Regions from separate parts of the Rhizobium indigoferae genome, predicted to be linked through region 2. Evidence: riboswitches for the same ligand, from Rfam matches in the RefSeq annotation. Region 2 holds a riboswitch; the other holds the start of a gene.
The links. Region 2 has a riboswitch for thiamine pyrophosphate ahead of thiC (phosphomethylpyrimidine synthase ThiC). Riboswitches for the same ligand answer to the same signal wherever they lie in the genome.
Positions count from the first base shown of each region.

Region 1: linked by a shared signal. The riboswitch ahead of thiM (hydroxyethylthiazole kinase) and the one ahead of thiC (phosphomethylpyrimidine synthase ThiC) in region 2 are both predicted to bind thiamine pyrophosphate.

Region 1 is NZ_CP140636.1:208,641-216,048, reverse strand. It holds gene U5G49_RS24825 (ABC transporter permease) at 1-183, opposite strand, end outside; gene U5G49_RS24820 (ABC transporter substrate-binding protein) at 242-1,888, opposite strand; gene U5G49_RS24815 (glycoside hydrolase family 3 N-terminal domain-containing protein) at 1,932-2,954, opposite strand; gene U5G49_RS24810 (GNAT family N-acetyltransferase) at 2,979-3,458, opposite strand; gene thiD (bifunctional hydroxymethylpyrimidine kinase/phosphomethylpyrimidine kinase) at 3,677-4,486, opposite strand; gene thiE (thiamine phosphate synthase) at 4,483-5,118, opposite strand; gene thiM (hydroxyethylthiazole kinase) at 5,115-5,918, opposite strand; TPP riboswitch at 5,969-6,065, opposite strand; gene U5G49_RS24790 (invasion associated locus B family protein) at 6,758-7,396, shown strand.
Region 2 is NZ_CP140637.1:953,400-960,807, reverse strand. It holds gene nthB (nitrile hydratase subunit beta) at 1-546, opposite strand, end outside; gene U5G49_RS31045 (DUF1097 domain-containing protein) at 584-1,084, opposite strand; gene U5G49_RS31040 (CobW family GTP-binding protein) at 1,123-2,097, opposite strand; TPP riboswitch at 2,715-2,847, shown strand; gene thiC (phosphomethylpyrimidine synthase ThiC) at 2,947-4,770, shown strand; gene thiO (glycine oxidase ThiO) at 4,770-5,747, shown strand; gene thiS (sulfur carrier protein ThiS) at 5,752-5,949, shown strand; gene U5G49_RS31020 (thiazole synthase) at 5,953-6,726, shown strand; gene U5G49_RS31015 (thiamine phosphate synthase) at 6,723-7,331, shown strand.

The sequences.
Region 1 (7,408 bases), on a different replicon from region 2:
GTCGACGAAGCCGAAGGTGAGCTTCAACGCCTGCAGGCTTTCCGGCGGCAATTCGGTGCCGGCGCTGGAGAACATGATCTGCACCGGATCGCCCGGCATCAGCCGCGGCAGGAAGAAATTGATCGTCGCTGCCGCGATGAAGGCTGCCATGTAGAAGACGAGGCGGCGAAGCAGGAAAGCCATGGGGACTCCGTCGTGACGGAAGCGGCATTTTCTACGCCGCTTCCGGAGATCGTGATGCTTACTTGACCGGCTCGAGAGCGAGCAGATTCAGCAGGCGTGCCGGATTGGTCCGCGAGATCGACGGATTGACGAAGGGGTTTTCCTTGGTCGACCAGCCGGTGAAGCGCTTGGTGTTGTACTGATACCAGTTCGGATTGTTGAACACCGGAATCATCGGCATGTTTTCGGCGACGATGCGTTGCGCCTTGTTCATCGCGTCCTTCTGCTTGGCAAGATCGGCGGTCTGGGTGAACTCGGTGACGAGTTTCTCGACCTCCGGGTTGAACCAGCGCTGCGCGGTGAAGCGGGTCTTGCCCTTATCCGAAGCGCTGAAGGCGCGCTTGTAGGGGTAATAGGGCGAGGCCGATGCCGGCAGGCTGTTGATCGCCGCATCGAAGGTGCCGTTGATGAGGTTGCCGGTCCAGACGGCTTCCTCCGGCGTTTCGATCTTGGCGTCGATGCCGACCGCCTGCATGCCTTCAACGGCGAGGTTGACGGTATCGATCCAGTCGGTCCAGGCGCTGGGGACGATGATCGAGAAGGAGATCTTGGTACCGTCGGGATTGTCGCGGAAACCGTCGCCGTCCTTGTCCTTGTAGCCCGCCTCGTCGAGCAGGGCCTTGGCGGCGTCGGCATTATAGGTTGCGAACTTGCCGAAGTCGGCCTTGACGGATGGGTCCGCCCAGCTCTTGTAGAGCTCGCCCATCAGGCCGGGGTCTTCGTTCAGCGTCGGATAGCCGTAGCCGGCGACGTCGATCATCGTCTTGCGGTCGAGCGCCATCGAGACGGCGCGGCGGAACTTCAGGTCGTTGAAGGCCTTCTTGTTGTTCTCGTTCGCCGTTTCCAAGTTGAACAGGAAGGCGACCATGCTGCTTGGCGAATACCAGTAGTGGAAATGCGCCGGATCTTTGGACACGTAGACATTGTCGATATCGGGAATGAAGGAGACACCCCAGTCGAGCGTGCCGTCGGCCGTTGCGGTCAGCATCTGGTTGTTGTCGGCAAGCTGCGGGAAGCGCATGCAATCGACCTTCAGATGCTCGTTATCCCAATAGTTCGGGTTGCGGCACTGGTCGTAGGTCTGGCCGGTGAAACGCGGCACTTCCGTCAGCGGGCCGCTGCCAACAGGGGTCTCGTTGGCGAAGGTGACCGGATCGGCGACATCCTTCCAGACATGTTCCGGAACGATCGGCAGCTGCGAGATCTGCTCGGCGGCAAGCGAGCTCGGGTTGGCGAGCGTGAAGCGCACCGTCTGGGCGTCGACCGCCTTGATATCGGTGATGAAGGTCCAGATGCTGACGAAGTCGAGCGCCGGAAACTTCTTCAGGTAATCATAGGTGAACTTGACGTCGGCTGCGGTCAACGGCTTGCCGTCCGACCATTTCAGGTTCGGGCGCAGCTTGAAATCGATGCTCTTCAGGTCGTCGGAGAGTTTGAAGCTTTCGGCCAGGCGATAGACCGGCTTGTTGCTGTCGAAGCGGTTGAAGATGACCAACGGCTCGTAGATGAAGTCGAGCGTGGACTGGCGCGACGAGGTCTGGTTGAACGGATTGAAGTTGCGAACCCAGGTCGTCGCCGGCTCGATATTCGCCGTCAGGATCGTCTGCGCCACGGCAGATCCCGAAAGCAGCGTCAGGGCAGCGGCGGCGAGAAGATATTTTTTCATGTGTTATTCCCCTTTTCTTATGTGGTGAGAGATGACGTGCCGGTCAGGAGACCAGCGCGCTTGCAAACATGTCTTCGACGTCTGCGTGGGCGGCGCGGACATCGACCTTGAGATTGCCGAGGCGGGCCTTGCCGGCGGCGATCCGCTGCAGGGCGGCTTCCGTCAGCGGACGGGCGGCTTTGGCGGCGGCTTCGCTTTCCGGAATGTCGCCATGGCTGTGGAGCGCAATGTCGAAGCCTGCGTCGAGCACCTGCTTGACGCGTTCCGGCAAGGTACCGGAGAGCGACTCCATGAAGATGCAGTCTGATATCAGCACGCCCTCATAGTCCATCTCCTTGCGGATCACGTCGTGCATAACAGGCGAGACGGACGCCGGCAGCTCGGCGTCATAGGCCGAATAGACGACATGGGCGACCATGGCCCAGGGCGTATCCTTCAGCGCCACGAAGGGCTTGAAATCGGTCGCGGTGAGCGTCTCGCGGCTGGCGTCGACCACCGGACGCTCCTTGTGGGAGTCGAGCGTCGCGCGGCCATGGCCGGGAATATGCTTGATGACGGGCATGTTGCCGGTCTCGAGCAGGCCATCGACCACCTCGCGGCCGAGGGCAGCGATGAAATCGGGATCTGGGCCGAAGGAGCGGGCGCCGATGACCGCACTCGTCGTCTCGAAGACGAGGTCGAGAACGGGCGAGCAGCCGCTGGAAAGGCCGAGTTCCGTCATCATCGCGCCCATGGCCTGGGAGGAAAGGCGCAGTGCTTTTTTGCCGAGATCGAAATCGCGGCGCGCAAGTTCGGCAAACTGGCCGAAACTGCGGAAGAGCGGCCAGGGGCCGGCATCGAGATGCTGAACGCGGCCGCCTTCCTGGTCGGTGAAGACAGGCGCGTCGTCGCGGCCGACGGCCTCGCGGAAGCGGTCGATCAGCCGCTTCGTCTGTTCCGGCTCGCGCTGATTGCGCCGGCCGACGAACAGGCCGAGCGGATTGGTTTCGCGAAAGAGGGCGAATTCATCATCCGAAATAGTGGGATTCGGGAGGCCGACGAAAAGGGCGAGCGGGGTCGAGGACAATTCTGTAACTCCGGGATCAGATGGTCATTTCGGCGTGCTTCTCAGCATGCCTTCGTAGATGCCCTTGTCGGGGGCGGGGATGACGATTGCGCCTGCGGTCTTGGCGTAGAAATCGACCGGGCCGGCGTCGCCGATGAAGGCATAGGCGTGACCGAGCGTCTTCATGGCCTGAAGGCAGGCGGAAAAGAGGGCGAGCCCGATGCCCCTGCCACGCGCTTCGGGGTCGACGCCGGTCGGGCCGAAGAAGCCGCGCGCCGTCGTGTCATAGCAGGCAAAGCCCAGCAGCTTGCCGCCGTCGACGGCGATCAGGCAGGCAACGGGCTGACGGGAGAAGGCGACTGTGACTTCGCTTGCCCAGTTCTCGCTGAACTGTTCGCGAACCCAGCTGACGATAAGATGCAGTTCCGGGGGGAGGGCCGGGCGGATGGAGACGCCGACATCGCCGGCCTTCTGTCTCAGGTCGGCGAGCTCAGTGGAATACAAGCTCACAAGCAGGTCTGGCACCTGTCATTCCTCCAGTTATTCCGTTATTGCGGAATGTATCCCCTTTTAGTGTCATAGATTTGGCCATCTGGCAGGGCTTGTCAACAAGGTTTTTCAACGAGAGAAAGGGACGCCCCGCCGCAGTCGCCGCGGTTTCAACGCAAAGTAGGTGCCGAACGAAAAAACGGCCCGGGAGGCCGGGCCGTTTTCAATTGGCGGCATGTTCGCTGAGCGAGTGCTTATATATCGTCTTTCCAGAGCGCATGAAAATGCTGCACCGGACCGTGGCCGGAGCCGACGGTGAGGTGTCCGGCAGCCGCGACCGCGCCGGCAAGGTATTCCTTCGCGATGGCGACCGCCTCCCGCGCCGAGGCGCCCTTGGCGAGCTCGGCCGCCAGGGCGCTGGAGAGCGTGCAGCCGGTGCCGTGGGTGTTCTTGGTCGGCACGCGCCTGGCTTCGAACCAGTGCAGGCCGGCGGCGGTGGCAAGCACGTCAGGGCTCTCGTCGCTGTCGAGATGGCCGCCCTTGACCAGCACTGCGGCGGGGCCAAGCGCGCGCAGGCGTTCGGCCTGCACCGCCATGTCAGCCCGGTTTGTCGCCACCGGCTGGTGCAGCAGCGCGGCGGCTTCGGGCAGGTTCGGGGTCAGCAGCGTGGCAAGCGGCAGCAGCCGATGGGTCAGCACGTCGACCGCTTCAGGCGCGAGCAGGGCGGCTCCACCCTTGGCGATCATGACAGGATCGATGACGATCGGAATGTCGCGGTGGTCAGTCAGCGCACCGGCAACGGCGTCGGCGATGCCGGCATTGGCGATCATGCCGATCTTGACGGCATCGACGCGGACATCGGCAAAGACGGCATTGATCTGGTCGGCGACGAATTGCGGCGGCACCAGATGCACACCGCTGACACCTTGCGTGTTCTGCGCCGTCAACGCGGTCAGCACCGCCATGCCGTAGACGCCGCGGGCGGAAAAGGCCTTGAGATCGGCCTGGATGCCGGCGCCACCGGAGGGATCGGAGCCGGCGATCGAGAGAACGTTGCGGATCATGCACGGGCCTTTCGGATTTCTGCGGCGATGCGGCGCGTGGCAGCTTCAGGGTCTGGCGTGCCGCAGATGGCGGAAACGACGGCAAGCCCTTTCGCGCCCGCGGCGAAGACTTGGGCGACATGATCCGCCTTGAGCCCGCCGATCGCGACCGATGGCACCGGCGAGGCCTTCACCAGCTTGGCAAGACCGTCAAAACCGATCGGCTGCTTGTGGTCGGCCTTGGTCGGTGTCGCAAACACCGGTCCGACGCCGGTATAATCGACCAGACCAGGATCAACGGCGGCGGCGAGCGGCGCGGTCTCGACCGAGAGGCCAAGGATCATGTCGGGGCCGATCATCGTCCGCGCTTTGTGTGCATCCATGTCTTCCTGGCCGATATGCAGACCGTCGGCGCCGATGGCGATTGCCGCCTCGACATCGTCGTTGACGATGAGCAGGGCGCCGGTCCCGTCCAATGCCTGTTTCAAGGCGCGGCCGGTCTCGATCATCCCGATGGTGCCGGCATGTTTGTCACGCAGTTGCACCATCGTCGCGCCGCCGGCAACGGCAAGTCGCGCCGTTTCGACCATGCCGATCCCGGCGCACAGATCGGGGTCGAGGACGAGATAGAGCGAAAGGTCGAAAGCCTTCATGCCGCCGATATCCTCGCCCTGGCGTCAAGCGTTTCGGGGTCGAGCGCAGCTAACGCATCGAGGAAACGCCATGAGAAGGAACCGGGGCCGGCCGCCCCAAGTGCGGCCTCTTCGCCGGCGATGGCGAAGGTTGCAAGTGCCGCAACCGTCGCGCCGAAGGTGTCTTCGGGTGCCGTCGCGGCAAAGGCGCCGACGAGGCAGGTGAGCGAGCAACCGAGCGCGGTGACTTGCGGCATCAGCGCCGATCCGCCTTCGATGCGCACGGCCTTCTCGCCGTCGGTGACGAAATCCACCGCACCGGTGACGGCGACGACCGCCCGCTGACGTTCAGCCAGCCATCGCGCCGAACCTTCCGCCTGTTCGACCGGGTCGCGGCTGTCGACGCCCTGGCCGCGGCTCTCTCCGCCGGCCAGCGCGATGATTTCGGAGGCGTTGCCGCGGATGATGGTCGGACGCAGCGCCAGGAGGTCGGCGACCGCGTTGCGGCGGAAAGCCGTCGCATAATGGGCGACCGGATCGAGCACCCAGGGTTTGCCGGCTGATGTCGCGGCCTTCGCCGCCGCCTGCATGCCGTCGATCCATTGCGTCGACAGCGTGCCGATATTGATTGTCAGCGCACTGGCGATCCCGGCGAATTCGCCGGCTTCCTCAGCGGCATGCACCATGGCGGGCGAGGCGCCTGATGCAAGCAGAACATTTGCGGCGATGTTCATGGCGACGTAATTGGTGATGCACTGAACGAGCGGCGGCTTCTCGCGCATCGCCTTCAGCATCGCTCCTGGTGTGGTCCCGGTCTGCATGTGGCCCCTTTCAGGCGGGGGCGGGCACGGGGCGGTTCGTGCGGGCTAAGCCGCGACCCCGAGCGACTCCCTCCGCCGGCATTATCCGGTTCAGGTTCGAAGGGTGCTTCTCAGCCCGTCTGTCGACGAACGCCCCTGTCTCTCATCGCGCTCTTTTTCGCAGAGAACGAGGCTGATGTCATCCTGAAAATGACAATTCTGCGATCGACGCGGCGCGACGATGGCTATGGATGATTTATGGGTCTGGATTGCCCTTCATGAAGGACGAGAGATCGCCGCCGATTCGTGTCTTGACCAGGTTTTCCCGAATGTCGTCTGCGGGTTCTGTTCCGGGCTGCCCTCGTCGTTGCCGTTTTGCCATGCGGCTGTCCTCTCCTTTTCGAGAAGAATAACAGTAGCAACCGTGGGTGCAATGAATTTCTAAAATACATCTCTGTATTTCTGAGGAGCATCGAGAAAAACACAGATGCCGGAGAGGCTCTTTTCTTCGAAGGAACGAGGCTCATCTTTTCAAGACTTCGCAGCAGTGTGGATGGTGCGGAATTATTCATCCTATCCGTTCATCTGTAGAATTTTCAATGCAAGCGGGCAGGTGGACAGCTTCGCGTAAGTTGCGCGTCGTCTCATGGTCTTCGCCAATCGGTTTTATTCGAGTGTTGAAATCTCTTGGCGAATTCGTTGAGGGCGAGTCTCAGCCAAGGCAAGACTTAATCTCCCAGAACGTGAAGTAAATATCTAACGGAAACTTTACCGTGCTGACACGCTTAGGTTGACTAAATGATGGATTGTAGCGATACGGCTTTACACGCGAATAAAATCTTCCTGAAGTTGTATTTTCAATGAGAACATTTTTGAGAATCGGCATGAAGCGGACTCGTCCGACTATCGCCCCTGTTTTGATATTCATTGCTTGTGCCAACCCGGCTTTTTCGCAATCACCTGTTCCGGCCGATCAAGGACCGGAACAGGTGCAGGCGCCCGCTCAACCGGCGCCGGCCATGAAATCCCAGAAATTCGACGACTGGTATTATCGCTGCACCGGTTCGGCAGGCGCTGAGGCCTGCGAAGTCGCCCAGGTCGCGCAAGTCACTAAAGACGGCAAACCCGTCAATATCCTGACGTTGGCGATCGCAGCTTCGCCGGCCGGTTCCCAGGGCAAGGGCGAAAAGGGCAAGGGCGACAAGGGCAAGCCGCGGCTGATGCTGACCGCCCTTCTGCCGCTCAACGTCTTCCTGCCCTCCGGCCTGTCGATCAAGGCCGATGGTAAGCCGGTCGCCAAACTCGACTATCGCAATTGCAACCAGTCCGGATGCTGGGCGCAGCAGGCGCTGGATACGAAGACGGCCGCGGCGCTGAAGAAAGGCTCGAGTGCTGAAGGGCTGGTGCGGCTGATGAACGGCCAGGACGTCAATATCCGTTTCTCGCTGAAAGGGCTGAAGCCGGCCCTCGACGAACTCCAGCCCACTGCCGTGAAGTAGCCGAATTTCAAA
Region 2 (7,408 bases):
GGTCTCGATCGTTCCGAACTTGTTGCGGAGGAAACCGGGCAGCCTCGTATGCTCGACGGTCGGCACATCGCGGATCGCCACCGTATCGCCGACCTTGAATTCGAAGGTCACGCCGACGTTGCGCTTGGGGCTGTCGCCCTCGACTAGATATTGCACGACGCGCCGGTCGATCGCCTCATCGCCGGCCTCGTGCAGCGGCTTCGACGGCTCGTTGTAAAATTCCTCCGTCAGCGCATCGAGCTCTTCTGCCGTGATATAGCCGTTGTCGATGAAGTATCCCGATATTCCGCCGAGCCACTTCTCGTAATAGCGGAACCTGAAATAATCGAACGGATTGAGGGACTCCGCCCCTTTCCTGAGGTCCGCCCAGGTCCAGATTGTCTTGAACGTCGATGGCGTCTCGGGAAGCGGAAGCTGCGGTGAAAGCGCCATCATCGCCGTATGGATGCCGAAGATCCTGGTTTCCCAGACTTCGACGAAAACGCGCGTTTCGGTGCTCACAGGCCCCAGCCCCTCAAGGCCGCCAAGATAATGCTGAAGTTTCATGGGATCGTTCCTTTATGGTGAATGGTGACGATGACGTTCAGGCGGTCGCGGATTTCTTGCCGGCCAGAAACTGGGTTCCGATTTCCGAGAGCAGGCCGAAGACGCCACCGAGCAGCATCGCGGCCATGGCGACGAGGGTCGGATGATTGAGACCTGAGGTGACGATCGTCGTGTCCGTCGCCGCGCTGGTGCCGACGAGAGAAGCGAAGCCGAAGACGATCGCCGGCGGAAAGTTCAAGATCGGGATGGCCGAGGCCAGGATCATTGCTGAGGTGCCGGCGCCGACCAGGATCGCCGCAAAGATCGGGTGGGCAGGGCCATACTGGATGATCAGCAGCGTGATCGAGGCGATGCCGATGCCGGTCCAGTTGGAAACGATCGATTTGACCAGCCCCTGGTTTCCGCCGCCGCAGGCGAAGAACGACGCCCAGGCGATGAAGGTGACCCACACGGGAACGGGAAATATCGTCGCGGTGATATAGGTGTCGATGGCGCCGAGTACACCGAGGCTGATCATTGCGGCAACGAGCGGGGGCATGGGTCTGTCTCCTTGTTGAGGGGTTGGGCGGATGCGCATCAAGATGCCAGCGCGCGCTGCTGGCTGAGGCAGCTCATGAAGCCGTCTCGAAGCATCGCGTCGTCGAGGTTCCTGCCGATGAAGACGATTTCGTTGAGCCGCTTTTCGGAAGGCCCCCAGGCCTTTCCGGGGCGTCCTTCAAGCGTCATATGCACGCCGTGAAAGACATAGCGGCGTTGCTCGCCGTGGAGATTCAGCACGCCCTTCATGCGGAAGAGGTTCGTGCCGATCTCCTGAGCCAGGCGATTGAGCCAGACGTTCAGCGCCGCCGGATCGAGCGGGCCGAAGTGCTGGATCGCCACGCAACCGATGCTCTGGTCGTGCTCGTGTTCATGGTCCTTGAGAATATCGGGGTCGATAGACAGGATGTTCTTGAGGTCGAAGGCGCCGACGTCGAGCACCGCGGAGAGCTCGACCTTGCAATCCCTCGTCCGGATGATCCGGGCAAGCGGATTGATCCCGCGCAGTTGCTGCTCGGTGGCGGCAAGGTCCTCGGCGCTCTCCAGGTCGATCTTGTTGAGCAGCAGCACGTCGGCAAAGCTGATCTGCTCCCTCGCTTCGTCCTGGGAGAGCTGTTGCTTCATATGGCGGGCATCGACGACGGTCACGATCGCATCAAGCTGCAGCCGCCTGGCGAGCGTTTCGTCGAGCAGGAAAGACTGGATGACCGGCGCCGGATCGGCAAGACCCGAAGTCTCGATGATGATGCGGTCGATTGGCCGTCCGGAGCGCAGCAGTTCGCCGATCGCGGCGATGAGATCGCCCCTGACAGTGCAGCAGATGCAGCCATTGTTCAGCTCGATGACCTCATCCGTCGTCGGCACCACGAGCTTTCCATCGATGCCGACCTCCCCATATTCGTTGACGATCACCGCTACGCTCTCGTTTTCGATTGAGGTGAGCAGGTGATTGAGAAGCGTGGTCTTGCCGGTCCCGAGAAACCCGGTCAGAATTGTCGTCGCAAGCTTTGCCATGGCCTCATCCCCTTGCCGGAGCACGCCTCCGCCGTCTCGGCCAAATGACCGGGCTGAAAAGGCGGCTCCGCTGCTGTTTGCTGGTCTGATTCCGCCGGATGCGTCGATCAGACGAGGAGAATTACACTTGCAATACCGTCACGGGGCAAGAGACCTGATGTTTCATATTCGGCCAAATAAACCGCAAATTCTGCCAAAATGATGAGCTTTTTGATTTTTGATTAAAAACTGATCATACCGTCTAATTATTGATCTCATTGCCCTTTTCCCGATCATTGACAGGATGGGCATGAAAAACAGTCTGGTTTGCGCAGCTTTGGCGAGGGACGCCATGCGCAAGTTGGCTTTTCGAGGGCATTCTGTTGTCGCCGGCGAAAGTGGTGCCGCTAGGGGTGGTCGGGTGACAGCGGATGGGCACCGAGCCGTTGACGATTGCTTCGCTTTCCTGGAGGTTCTGGCGGGGAATTGGGCCGGCGCTGAGCCTGCCACATTCGCTAAACTCCATAAAGCCAGTCAGCCCAGCGGCTCGATGAACAGAACTCGAGCGGTCGGGATATGGGTTCTGAATGGTGCCCCCTAAGGGCTTGACGGAGCGGCATTTCTCACAATAGCTTAGCCCTATTCACCAGGGGGGTCCCGCCAAGGGGCTGAGATACTGCTGGTCGGATCGGCTTTGGCCGCCCGAGGCGCAGTGACCCGTTGAACCTGATCCAGTTCATACTGGCGTAGGGACGGTGCGGGCGCTGCGGCAGCGAGGGCGGGTATCCGTCCTTCGGAATCCACGGCGTTTTTTCATCATTCCAACACTGGAACTGGGTCTCCAAACGTCAAAACTTGGAGCCTCGAACCATGAATATTGCAGCCACCAAACTCACTCCGGTCGTCACCACAGGTCCGCTTCCCGCCTCCGCGAAAGTCCTGAAAGCAGGCACCATTCATCCGGATATCCGCGTACCGATGCGTCAGATCGCACTGCATCCGACCTCTGGCGAACCGCCAGTCACTGTCTACGATTCTTCCGGTCCCTACACCGCAGAAGGTGCTGAAATCCGCATCGATGCAGGCCTGCCACGCCTGCGCGAAAGCTGGGTTCTTGCTCGCGGTGATGTTGAATCCTACGGGGGCCGCATCGTCAGGCCGGAGGATAACGGCTTTGTTTCAGGCGACCGGCTGACGCCGGAATTCCCCGTTCGCAGCCAGCCTTTCAAGGCGAAGGCGGGGAGGGCCGTTACCCAGCTCGCTTATGCGCGGGCCGGCATCGTCACGCCGGAAATGGAATTCATCGCCATTCGCGAAAACCTCGGCCGACAGGCGGCCAAGGAAGCTCTCATCCGCGACGGAAAAAGTTTTGGCGCCCATATCCCGAATTTCGTGACACCGGATTTCGTCCGTCGGGAAGTCGCGGAAGGCCGAGCGATCATTCCCGCCAATATCAACCATCCAGAATCCGAACCGATGATCATCGGCCGTAACTTCCTGGTAAAGATCAATGCCAATATCGGCAATTCGGCTGTTACCTCGTCCATGGCGGAAGAAGTGGAGAAGATGGTCTGGGCGATCCGCTGGGGTGCCGACACCGTCATGGACCTGTCGACGGGCCGAAACATCCACAATATCCGCGAATGGATCATCCGCAATTCGCCGGTGCCGATCGGTACCGTGCCGCTCTACCAGGCACTCGAAAAGGTGAACGGCATTGCCGAGAACCTCACCTGGGAGGTCTATCGCGATACGCTGATCGAGCAAGCCGAACAGGGGGTCGACTACTTCACCATCCATGCCGGCATGCGGCTCGCCTATATCCCGCTGACCGTCAATCGCGTCACCGGCATCGTTTCCCGCGGCGGCTCGATCATGGCCAAGTGGTGTCTGCACCACCACAGGGAGAGTTTTCTCTACGAGCATTTCGAGGAGATCTGCGACATCTGCCGCGCTTACGACGTTTCCTTCTCGCTCGGTGATGGCCTGCGCCCGGGATCGATCGCTGATGCCAACGATGCGGCGCAGTTCGCAGAACTGGAAACGCTCGGCGAGTTAACCAAAATCGCCTGGGCGAAGGATTGCCAGGTGATGATCGAAGGCCCCGGCCATGTGCCGATGCACAAGATCAAGGAAAACATGGACAAGCAGCTCGCGGTCTGCGGCGAGGCGCCCTTTTATACGCTCGGACCGCTAACCACCGATATCGCGCCGGGCTATGACCACATCACGTCCGGCATCGGGGCTGCGATGATCGGCTGGTTCGGCACCGCCATGCTCTGCTACGTGACGCCCAAGGAACATCTCGGCCTTCCCGATCGCAACGACGTCAAGGTGGGCGTCATCACCTATAAGATCGCGGCGCATGCCGCCGATCTCGCCAAGGGCCATCCGGCGGCGGGGGTGCGCGACGATGCGCTGTCGCGCGCCCGTTTCGAGTTCCGATGGGAGGATCAGTTCAACCTCTCGCTCGATCCGGAAACCGCCCGTTCCTTCCACGACGAAACGCTGCCGAAGGAGGCGCATAAGGTGGCGCATTTCTGCTCCATGTGCGGCCCGAAATTCTGCTCGATGCGGATTTCGCACGATATCCGCGCCGAAGCGCAGAGGGAGGGGTTGCAAGCCATGGCCGCCAAATATCGCGATGGCGGCGATCTTTACATGCCGGTCGAAAACCTTCCGAGTAACGCATAGTGGCTGCGTTTGTCGTCAAAGGGGCCGGCGTTGCCGGCCTGGCGGCGGCCCATGAACTTGTCAAGCGGGGCTTTTCGGTTGAGGTGATCGAGAAGGCCGGCGCGGCGGGGCTTGGCGCCTCGCATTTTGCTGGAGGAATGCTCGCGCCCTATTGCGAACGGGAAGCGGCCGAAGAGATTGTCCTGACATTGGGCCTGGGCGCGGCTGGATGGTGGGAGGAGGCCGTGCCCGGCGAGGTTCGTCGCCGCGGTACTCTGGTCGTGGCGCAGCCGCGCGACCTTCCCGATCTCGCCCGGTTTGCCGCGCGCACGACCGGTCATGTCCTGATCGATCGCAAGGGCGTAGCCGACCTGGAACCTGCCCTTGCCGGCCGCTTCGAAAAGGCTCTTTTCTTCGAGCAGGAAGCTCATCTCGATCCACGGCGCGCACTGGCCGGGCTAGCCGACAGACTCCGCGAGCGCGGCGTGGTCTTCCATTTCGGCGGACACGAGCCGCAGGACCGGCGATTTGCCGGCGTGCTCGACTGCACCGGGCCAGCGGCGATACCGCGACTTTCCGGCTTGCGCGGCGTGCGAGGCGAAATGCTCTATCTGGAAACTGCGGATGTGACGCTTTCCAGGCCGGTCAGGATGCTGCATCCACGCCATCCGATCTATATCGTGCCCCGCGACGATCACCGTTTCATGGTCGGGGCGACGATGATCGAGGCCGAAGATGACGGACCGATTGCCGCGCGTTCGCTCATGGAATTCCTGAACGCGGCCTATACGCTGCATCCGGCGTTTGGCGAGGCACGCGTTATCGAGACCGGGACTGGCATACGTCCGGCGTTTGCCAACAACATTCCGCAAGTAATCGAAACGGAGGAGGGGCTCGCCATCGCCGGTATGCATCGGCATGGCTTCCTGCTGGCGCCCGCCATGGCTGTGCGGGCCGCCGATATTCTCCTCGTGCGACATTCACGTCTGAAAGGCTAACCCCATGAAACTGATCATCAATGGCGAAACCCAGGTCTGCGAGGCCGTAACCCTGGCCGAACTTCTTCATGTTCTGGAATACGAGGGCGACTGGTTGGCAACCGCCGTCAACGGAGATCTCGTGCATCGCGAGGACCGAGCCGATCACCGGCTGGACGATGGTGACCGTATCGAAATCCTGTCCCCGATGCAGGGAGGTTGATCCATGCTTTCTCTTTATGATGCTGCACTGTCTTCGCGGCTTCTGCTCGGTACCGCGCGTTATCCTTCGCCGGCCGTCCTTGCCGAGGCGGTGAGCCGGTCCGGCGCGGAGATTGTCACGGTCTCGCTTCGCCGCGAAACGGCCGGCGGAAAGACGGGGGGAGCCTTCTTCGAACTCATCCGCCAGCTCGCGGTGCACTTCCTGCCCAACACCGCGGGATGTCACAGTGCGTCGGAGGCGATCCTGACCGCCAAGATGGCGCGCGAAGTATTTGGTACCGACTGGATCAAGCTCGAGGTGATCGGCCATCACGACAGTCTCCAGCCGGATGTGTTCGAACTGGTCGAAGCCGCACGCATTCTTTGTTCGGAAGGGTTTTGCGTATTTCCCTATACGACGGACGATCTGGTGGTCGGTGAAAAACTGGTCTCCGTCGGATGTCGGGTCTTGATGCCCTGGTGCGCGCCGATCGGTTCTGCGGCCGGTCCGCGCAACCCTTCCGCGCTCAAGGCCATGCGGAGCGCCTTTCCGGACATCCCGCTGATCGTGGATGCGGGGATCGGGAGGCCGTCGCATGCGGCAGCGGTGATGGAATTCGGCTACGACGCGGTGCTGCTGAATACCGCGGTCGCCGTCGCAGGCGATCCGCCTGCCATGGCCGAGGCGTTTGGCAAGGCGATCGAGGCCGGAAGGCTCGCTTATCTTTCCGGGATGCTGGAGCCGCGCGACATGGCGGTACCGTCCACCCCGGTTGTCGGAAAGGGCGTTTTCGCATGAGGCTCGATCCCTTCTATCTCATCGTCGACAGTTCCGAATGGATCGAACGTCTCGTGCCGCTGGGCGTCAAACTGGTGCAACTGCGCGTGAAGGATCGCCCGGACGAGATCCTGCGCCAGGAAATCCGTCGAACCAAGGCCGTTTGCGCAGCGGCGAATTGCCAGCTGGTTGTCAACGACTACTGGAAACTGGCGATCGACGAGGGATGCGATTTCATCCATCTGGGCCAGGAGGATCTGGTGGAAGCCGACCTTGATGCTATTCGCAGAGCCGGCCTGAAACTCGGTCTTTCCACACATGACGATACGGAGCTCGAAACGGCTTTGGCTGCGAAACCTGACTATGTGGCGCTCGGCCCGATCTATCCCACCATTCTCAAGCAGATGAAATGGGCGCCGCAAGGTCTGGAACGCATCACGGATTGGAAGAAGCGTGTCGCACCCTTGCCGCTGGTGGCGATCGGAGGCCTGAATGTGGACAGGCTACAGGGCGTATTCGACGCGAGCGCTGACACCGTGGCGGTTGTCACCGACATCACCTTGAACGCCGATCCCGAAGCGCGGACGCGCGAATGGATCGATCGCACGGCACCGTGGCGTTATTGAGGGTACCACCACGCTTCCGTCGTGCGCTCTGCAGGAAGTCCACATTGTTTTTGGCGCAGTATCCCGATATCGACGTG